Regions from separate parts of the Bacillus sp. K7 genome, predicted to be linked through region 1. Evidence: riboswitches for the same ligand, from Rfam matches in the RefSeq annotation. Region 1 holds a riboswitch; the other holds the start of a gene.
What was found. A riboswitch is a leader RNA that binds a small molecule or an ion and turns the genes downstream of it on or off. The one in region 1 is predicted to bind thiamine pyrophosphate.
Positions count from the first base shown of each region.

Region 1 (4,730 bases):
CTTCACTTACCGGTCCAATGGTCTCAGCAAGCTTTCCGTTTTGATAATGCTCTATATACATTTCGGCTCCAGAAATGCTATTGCTGATATTTGCAACCTCGGCAGTAAATGTTTGTGAGGCTGCAACATCCATTCTGTTTTTTTCGAGATCTGACATATCCGCCTCTTTGATTTCCATTTGTTTTGTATCTTCGCATGCCGACAGCATAGCGAGCAGGCAAATGATTGTTGCGCTAATCAATGTTTTCAGAAAAACCGCTCCCTTCTTTACATAGCATACCATGTTTAGAGGCTGTGTTTTCCTAAAACCGCAACCTATTTATCACTTACTCTGCTTGTTTCGCAAATAGAGAAGAAAAAAACAAACCCATAATTTTTTTCATCCTTCCTTAAAGGTTGATATGACAATGGTTTAACGGCATTTTCAATACTAGATATCGCTTAATAGAGATATTTATTTTATAATAATTATAAAATAATATTGACTTTTTTATTGGAGATGATATTATGTTTTTATAAATTCTAAGAGGTGATCATATGAGCTCAAACAAACTGACAACTAGCTGGGGCGCTCCGGTTGGAGATAACCAAAATTCAATGACTGCCGGTTCTCGCGGACCAACTTTAATTCAAGATGTACATTTACTTGAAAAATTGGCCCATTTCAACAGAGAACGTGTTCCTGAACGTGTTGTACATGCCAAAGGAGCAGGCGCTCACGGATATTTTGAAGTGACAAATGATGTCACAAAATACACGAAAGCCGCTTTCCTTTCTGAGGTCGGCAAACGCACACCGCTCTTCATTCGTTTCTCAACCGTTGCCGGTGAACTTGGCTCGGCTGATACAGTTCGCGACCCGCGCGGATTTGCGGTTAAATTTTATACTGAAGAAGGAAACTACGACATCGTCGGGAACAATACACCTGTATTCTTCATCCGCGATGCGATTAAGTTCCCTGATTTCATCCATACACAAAAAAGAGATCCAAAAACACACTTAAAAAACCCTACAGCGGTTTGGGATTTCTGGTCACTTTCACCAGAATCACTGCATCAAGTGACAATCCTGATGTCTGACCGCGGGATTCCTGCGACACTTCGCCACATGCATGGCTTCGGAAGCCATACATTCAAATGGACAAATGCCGAAGGCGAAGGCGTGTGGATTAAATATCACTTTAAAACAGAACAAGGCGTGAAAAACCTTGACGTCAATACTGCGGCAAAAATTGCCGGTGAAAACCCTGATTACCATACAGAAGATCTTTTCAATGCGATCGAAAACGGAGATTTCCCTGCATGGAAACTATATGTGCAAATCATGCCTTTAGAAGATGCCAATACGTATCGCTTTGACCCGTTTGATGTTACAAAAGTTTGGTCTCAAAAAGACTATCCATTAATCGAGGTCGGACGTATGGTTCTCGACAGAAATCCTGAAAACTACTTTGCAGAAGTAGAACAAGCGACATTCTCGCCCGGAACACTCGTGCCTGGCATTGATGTTTCTCCTGATAAAATGCTTCAAGGCCGGCTGTTTGCTTATCATGATGCACACCGCTACCGTGTCGGTGCAAACCATCAAGCACTGCCAATTAACCGCGCACGCAACGAAGTGAACAATTATCAGCGTGACGGACAAATGCGCTTTGACAATAACGGCGGCGGATCTGTATATTACGAGCCAAACAGCTTCGGCGGTCCGAAAGAGTCACCGGAGGATAAACAAGCAGCATATCCGGTAGAAGGAATCGCTGACAGCGTAAGCTATGATCACAACGATCACTACACACAAGCCGGTGACCTCTACCGTTTAATGAGCGAGGATGAGCGTGCCCGCCTTGTTGAAAATATCGTTAACGCCATGAAGCCGGTAGAAATTGAAGAAATCAAACTTCGCCAAATCGAGCATTTCTACAAAGCGGATCCTGAATACGGAACACGCGTAGCTGAAGGTCTTGGATTAAAAATCAAATAAAATTATTAATAGAATTGCAAAAACCCGCTGTACATAGCGGGTTTTTTATTTGCGCACTTCGTATGTCCTCCATATGAGCATCACACTCTATCGTTTGCTTTCAAACAAAAAAGCCCTTATCTAAAAGATAAGAGCCTTCGGTGCCCAAAGAGAATACGTTCGCAGTCAATCTTTTATTTGTAAAGCTGGCTGCCTTGATTTACAAATTCTTCGGCTTTTTCTTTCATCCCCTCTTCAATAGCATCCCATTCGCTCAGCTCTTTGTCCTTCGCATAGTCACGGATATCCTGAGAAATTCTCATGCTGCAAAACTTCGGTCCGCACATTGAACAGAAATGAGCTGTTTTCGCTCCTTCTGCCGGCAAGGTCTCATCATGGTATTCAAGCGCTCTTTCCGGATCAAGAGATAGATGAAACTGATCTCGCCAGCGAAATTCAAAGCGAGCTTTCGATAAAGCGTCATCACGTATTTGCGCTCCGGGATGCCCTTTTGCAAGGTCTGCGGCGTGCGCAGCAATTTTATATGTAATGACTCCTTCACGAACATCATCACGGTTTGGCAGCCCCAAATGCTCCTTCGGCGTTACATAACAAAGCATTGCTGTCCCATACCAGCCGATCATTGCCGCTCCGATCGCTGAAGTAATATGGTCATAGCCCGGCGCTATATCTGTTGTCAGCGGCCCCAAGGTGTAAAAAGGCGCTTCTTTGCAGATGTCCATTTGTTTATCGACGTTCTCTTTGATTTTATGCATCGGCACATGCCCAGGTCCCTCAATCATCACCTGAACATCATGCTTCCAGGCAATTTGCGTCAGCTCCCCAAGTGTCTCTAATTCAGCAAACTGCGCTTCATCATTGGCGTCAGCGATTGATCCGGGTCGAAGCCCGTCTCCCAGAGAAAAAGCAATGTCATACGTTTTCATAATCTCACAGATCTCTTCAAAATGGGTATAGAGAAAGCTTTCCTGATGATGAGCCAGACACCATTGTGCCATAATCGCTCCCCCGCGTGATACGATTCCCGTCGTCCGTTTGGCTGTTAACGGCACATACCGCAGCAAAACACCCGCGTGGATCGTAAAATAATCCACTCCCTGTTCAGCCTGCTCGATCAGCGTGTCACGATAAATCTCCCACGTTAGATCCTCCGCTACGCCGTTTACTTTTTCAAGCGCCTGATAAATTGGAACCGTCCCTACAGGCACAGGGCAATTGCGGATAATCCATTCACGCGTCGTATGAATATCTTTTCCGGTAGATAGATCCATCATCGTATCCGCTCCCCAGCGGATAGCCCACGTCATTTTTTCCACTTCTTCTTCAATGGATGACGTAACCGCCGAATTCCCAATATTCGCATTAATCTTCACATGAAAATTCCGGCCGATAATCATCGGTTCACTCTCGGGATGATTAATATTTGAAGGAATGATCGCCCGGCCGCTTGCTACCTCATCTCTGACAAATTCGGGAGACACATGCTCGCGGATTGCGATAAACTCCATCTCAGGTGTAATGATTCCTTTTTTGGCATAGTGCATTTGCGTGACGTTTTGGCCCGCTTTCGCCCGCAGCGGTTTCCGCTTTAGTCCCGGATAACTTACGTTTGGATTTGCTTTTTTATAACCGTTATCTTCTGGTTTGACATCCCGTCCTTCATATTCTTCAACATCGCCGCGCTCCGTGATCCATTTTTGGCGAAGCGGCCTTAATCCTTCTTGAATATGAATGGCCACCTCAGGGTCCGTATACGGTCCGCTTGTATCATAGACACGAACAGGCGCGTTTTCTTCTTCGCCGAACGCTCCTGTCGTCGGACTTAAGGCAATTTCCCTCATTGGCACTTGGATGTCCGTAGAGGAACCCTCCACGTATACTTTCTTGCTCCCTGAAAAACTCGACATAATCGAAATGTTGGCTTGCTGCACTGAATCGTTTTGCATCACTGATCCTTCCCCTCTCTTCGTTTGAAAGGACAAAATCAAGCTCATTACCAGCACAAAAAACCGGATTCAAAGAATGAACCCGGTTACAGTCAGAAAGAAACATATTATCGCCCAGGACGGCAATAATAAAAACAATTTCTCTACTTCCCCACGCTGGTACGAACCAGATCAGGTCCAAAGGGTTAAGAAGCTTACCTTCTCTCTCAGCCCGAAAACGGGCACCCCCAGTAACTATTAATTTCGCACTCATCTTAACATAAAACCAACCCGAAAAAAAAGAGAAATATAGATCATATTCAGCTAATTCACCCCAGATATTTTACCGGCAGCGGGGTTTCAAAGATTTCATGTTCAACCACCGTCACCCGATATGCCTTTGCACCCGGCCTTGAGCTCACTGTCTGAAACAGCTGATCATTTATAAAATGGAGAGCCGCTCCATCATCCGCCGCATAACCATCACCCAAGAAACCATTACATATCAGCTGATGGAATATCGGCCGCCGCTCCTTCTCACTGTCATAATGAGGACAAAAGCTTCCATGCAAAAAGCCTAAACTTTTCATACTTGTCAGCGGCCCGGCTGAATCCGTCACCCCTTCTTCAAACCAGCACATCGCACCGGCACTTAATCCAGCTAAAACCACACCGCTCTTCCACGCCTCTCTGAGAATAAGATCCAGCCCCCACTCCTTCCATAGCACAAGCATATTCCGCGTATTTCCCCCGCCAACATAGATCACGTCCTGTTCCATAACAAAAGAAAGTATATCTGTTGATGGCGGCTTAAATAAGGATAGA
Region 1 covers NZ_CP096406.1:945,411-950,140, reverse strand. The annotation lists gene M1D98_RS04735 (hypothetical protein) at 1-208, opposite strand, end outside; gene katA (catalase KatA) at 538-1,980, shown strand; gene thiC (phosphomethylpyrimidine synthase ThiC) at 2,154-3,926, opposite strand; TPP riboswitch at 4,058-4,165, opposite strand; gene M1D98_RS04720 (Type 1 glutamine amidotransferase-like domain-containing protein) at 4,235-4,730, opposite strand, start outside.

Region 2 (4,730 bases), 410 kb from region 1:
TGTTAAAACCGTCCAAGAAAGTATAGGACCATTTATAGTATTGAGTACATGGAGTTGCATTTCTAGTGCTGCTAAAGCTATAGCAGTAAATGCTATCCCATGGGCAAAGATCTTAAAAGTTAAAAAAGCAGCAAAATTAATGGGCGGACTAAATTCAATGACAAAAACAATTATTACAGCTTATAAACATCAAAGAAACCTAGGACTTTCTAGAACAAATGCTATAAAAAAAGCCGTAAAAGTATCTACTAAGGCACTACCAGATGAAACTCAAAAAGCCGTACTAGAATTCTTTAGTTTAGGTGACGTTGTTGATAATTGTTGCTAATTGTTTTAAAAACGGGATACAAACAGGTTTAAATTATTAAAACCTAAATTATAAAAACCCTTAAAATAAAGGAGAAAGCATATTAGACATATATAATATGTTTTCTCCTTCGTAATGGATTACAGACACAGTCAAGATATTGTTGTTGAAGCCCACTCACCAATCGCTCACGGTGCAATTCTTGATATAAACGATACAGAGCATTTATTAAGGTTTCAATTTGGGTTTTACCTTCCGAAGAATCTTTTCGTGAACTGACATCGTACACCTAAATATGAGAAAGTCGGCGCTGAGTGCCAATAGGTGGGTGGTATGCCAATTAATGGCGAAAATGATCGACTGGGCTTATCAAAGAAAACACCAGACTATGAAGAAGCAAAAGGTGAAGAGACAAAGTTAAAGGAGTAAAACGTGTGTTTACTTCTCTTTTTTTATTGTTGGATTCCTTTTACAATTTGCGATGTTCAGGACATTTTTTAAACACACTAGAAAATAAGGTATTTTTGTGCTTTTTTTTTAAGCTCCATGAATTGCCATCAAATGCAAGGCGTAGTAACTTTTCGAAAAACTTTTGTCGGTTGATACGCAGGGTTCAAGGCTTATCAATCATTGTTTGACTAAAGATATGGAATAGTTTAGGATGAAAGTAAATATTTATATTTTATACACTGGGGGAGCTTTTAGAAGCTGAGAAGAGACACAAGTCCTGACCCTTTGAACCTGATTTGGTTAACACCAACGTAGGGAAGTGAAAAAAATAGAGAGATTTTTTATCTTATCTATATTTAAGCCACTTTCCATATGAAAGTGGCTTTATTTATTTTGAAAGGGGATATTAAAGTGACAACTAAAAAAGTTTTTTTAGCAGGACCTTTTAAAAGTTTAGTAGATGTGAATACTGGATTGATGAGTTTACATGAAAGGGAGAAGTTAGAGTCATTAATTTCTTTTTTTGAAAATGAAGGATGGTTAGTTCATAATGCTCACAAGCGAGAAGGATGGGGGAAAGATTTCATGACACCCCAACAATGCACTAAAATTGATTTTGATGAAATACGCTCTTGCGATCTTTTTGTAGCTTTTCCTGGCTCACCGGCTTCTCCTGGAACGCATATAGAAATAGGATGGGCTTCTGCCTTGAAAAAAAAGATAGTGTTATTACTAGAAAATGAGAGGGATTACGCATTCTTAATTCAAGGGTTAAGCGTAGTAGCTGATGTTGAATACATTAATTTTAAAGGTACTGATGATTTATTGGAGAAGATTAAAAGTATCCTTATGGAATACAAGGTGGAATCTTAATGAGAAAGAAAACTTTTCATGAAGCATATATGGAAACCCTATATGACATCTATTATTACCCTGAATTTTTAAATTCACCGCGTGGACAAAATAGCAAAGAAAAATTGAACTATCATCTGACCCTTGAAAATCCAATAGAACGTGTCACTTACTTACCCTCTAGAAAAACAAATATCGTGTTTAATTTTGCTGAAGTTTTATGGTATTTATCGGGGAGTAACAACTTAGATTTTATTAGTTATTACAATAAAAAAATGCCTTTATATTCAATGAATAAAAAAACATTAACAGGTACTGCGTATGGACCTAAAATATTTGAATTTGGAAACGCAAAACTAAATCAATGGAATAGAATAAAAAATCTTTTGACACAGGAAGACATTGATTCAAAAAGGGCATTTATTCAAATATTCGATGCCTCGGAACTCTTCGTTTCTGGCAATATTGATGTTTCTTGTACAATAGGTTTGCAATTTTTCATAAGAGAAAACAAGTTATACATGTCTTCCATAATGCGTGCAAATGATGCATTTCGAGGAATGATTAGTGATCTTTTCTCTTTTACATTTATGCAAGAATTAATGGCTAGAGAACTTCATTTAGAAGTCGGAGAATATTTCCATAATGTTGGTTCCATTCATATCTATGAGTCCGACAACGAATGGGCAAAAACAGTACTTGAGGAAGCTAAAACTCATAATGATACCTCGGCTTTTGAATTTCCTAAAATGCCTACCGGGAATAATTGGCCTTTTATTGAAACAGTTTTAAAATATGAGTCTTTGCTTAGAAAAGATCAAATTTCAATGTCAAGGCAAGATATTGAAACTTTAGATTTACCTGAATATTGGGAACAAATTCTCTTACTTTTTAGTATATATCAGCATATTGCTTATAAGCGAGATATGGATCATTCATTATTTCAAAGCTTACTTCCTACTTATCAGTTTTTTGTTAAAAATAAGTGGTTTAATTACTTTTCAACTAAACAAAAGGAGGAAATTTAATGAAAACTTCTTGGAAAGAAGACAGTGTTGCTGGTAAATTCGATGCTTATAACGACGTTTTAGAACAAACATTAGGTTTTGAGTATGTTTTTCGTAAATTTGATAAAGCGGATATTAAAAAGGTGCTCGATTTTGGCTGTGGACCCGGTAAGGTAGCATATAGGTTAGCTGACAGAATAGATTGCAATGTAATCGCAGTAGATGAATCAAGTAAGATGTTGGATATAGCAAAGAAAAAAAGAAAACATTCACATGTCGACTATCATTTAATTGAACATGATAACCTTTCCTTCTTACCAGATCATTCAGTTGATGCTGCTATGGCCTGTTACGTCTTTATTAATACAGATAGTGATCAACGTATCAAAAGAATTATGGGTGAAATTTTTCGTGTGTTAAAACCAGGTGCTTCTTTTGTTATACTGGATACAAATCCTGATTCAACTGGAATAGAATTTTCAACCTTTCGCAACGGAATACCGGGGAAAGAGTATTCTTATGGAGAAGAAAGAAATGAGTGGCTTCATGTTCCTGAACAAGAAGATTTAATTTTAAATGACTTTCATTGGCCGAAGTCAATGTACTATAAACTTTTATCTAATGTAGGCTTTGAAAGTGTAACATTACTGGAACCAACGTTAAGCGATATTGACGGAGAGCAGTTAAAGGCCATCGAACAAAAATTTAAATTTAATAATTGGAAAAGTGAAAAGGAATACCCACCTTTTATCATTTTTGAAGCAGTGAAACCTACCTTAGGAGGAGTATGAGTTGACGGATATCTATAAAGCACTTTCGATTGCTGGAACAGATCCAACCGGGGGAGCGGGAATTCATGCAGACTTAAAAACCTTCCAGGAGCAGCAAGTATTTGGAATGGCTGTTATTACATCAGTTGTTGCTCAAAACACACTTGGTGTGAAGAGTTTTGAGGAGGTATCTCTGAATAATATATCTCAGCAAATAGACTGTGTCATCGGAGATATAAAACCGGATGCTGTAAAAACTGGTATGCTTGCAAGCGTGGATATTATAGAACTGATAGCTGAAAAATTAAAAGCGGCTAAAATCCAATCGTATGTGATGGACCCAGTTATGGTTGCTAAAAGCGGTCATCATCTGCTTCATAAGGATGCCGTTAATCATTTGAAAAAATTATTAATACCTCAAACAACTGTTATTACACCAAATATTCCAGAAGCAGAAGTAATCATCGGCAAATCAATTAAAACTGTACAGCAGATGCGCGATGCTGCTAAAGAAATTGTGGAAGTATACGGGGCAAAGAGTGCTGTCGTAAAAGGGGGGCATATGAACGGAGAAGCTCGTGATATTATGTATTTTGATGAGGCCTTCGAGGAGTTTGTTTCCCCTCGCTTTGATACAAAACATACCCATGGGACAGGCTGCACTTTTTCTGCTGTCATCACTGCAGAGCTAGCAAAGCAGCACAGTATACCAGAATCAGTAGCAACTGGAAAAGAATTTATCTCAGCAGCCATTAAACATCCTATAGGGATTGGGAAGGGACAAGGGCCTACAAATCATTTCGCGTATCGCTCAATCATTAACCCCACGACAGCTACTTAAGGAGTGTTATGATGATCTATAAGGAATATGATGTATTTTTATTCGATTTAGACGGAGTAATTTATATAGGAGACAAAGCTTTACCAGAAGCTGTTTCTTCTTTAAAACGTCTCCGTGAAGAAAAGAAATCCATTCGTTTTTTAACGAATGATCCCTGTGTTACAAGAGAGACGATTGTTAAAAGGCTTCATAAGCTTGGTATTTCAGCAAGTATTGATGAAGTAATTACTTCGGGGTGGGCAACAGCTGATTACCTTGTTAAGGCCGGAGTAAAGAGAGCGTATATATTAGGAAATGATGAACTTAAAAGCGAGATTCAAAAAGCTGGTATTGATCTTGAAGAAGACCTAGCAGAAGCTGTTGTCATTGGATGGGATCACAATATTACTTTTCAAGATATACATAAGGCGGTAAATCTCATCCGCCGTGGGGCTTCATTTATTACTACAAATGGGGATAAAACATTTCCCACCGCTAAAGGACCAGCTCCAGCTACAGGTGCC
Region 2 covers NZ_CP096406.1:533,178-537,907, forward strand. The annotation lists gene M1D98_RS02755 (hypothetical protein) at 1-328, shown strand, start outside; partial or broken gene M1D98_RS02760 (lipoprotein) at 641-736, shown strand; TPP riboswitch at 989-1,092, shown strand; gene M1D98_RS02765 (nucleoside 2-deoxyribosyltransferase) at 1,169-1,630, shown strand; gene M1D98_RS02770 (thymidylate synthase) at 1,630-2,637, shown strand; gene M1D98_RS02775 (class I SAM-dependent methyltransferase) at 2,637-3,407, shown strand; gene thiD (bifunctional hydroxymethylpyrimidine kinase/phosphomethylpyrimidine kinase) at 3,409-4,227, shown strand; gene M1D98_RS02785 (HAD-IIA family hydrolase) at 4,239-4,730, shown strand, end outside.
Region 2: it holds a riboswitch for thiamine pyrophosphate, as region 1 does, so the genes downstream of both, M1D98_RS02765 (nucleoside 2-deoxyribosyltransferase) here and thiC (phosphomethylpyrimidine synthase ThiC) in region 1, are expected to answer to the same signal.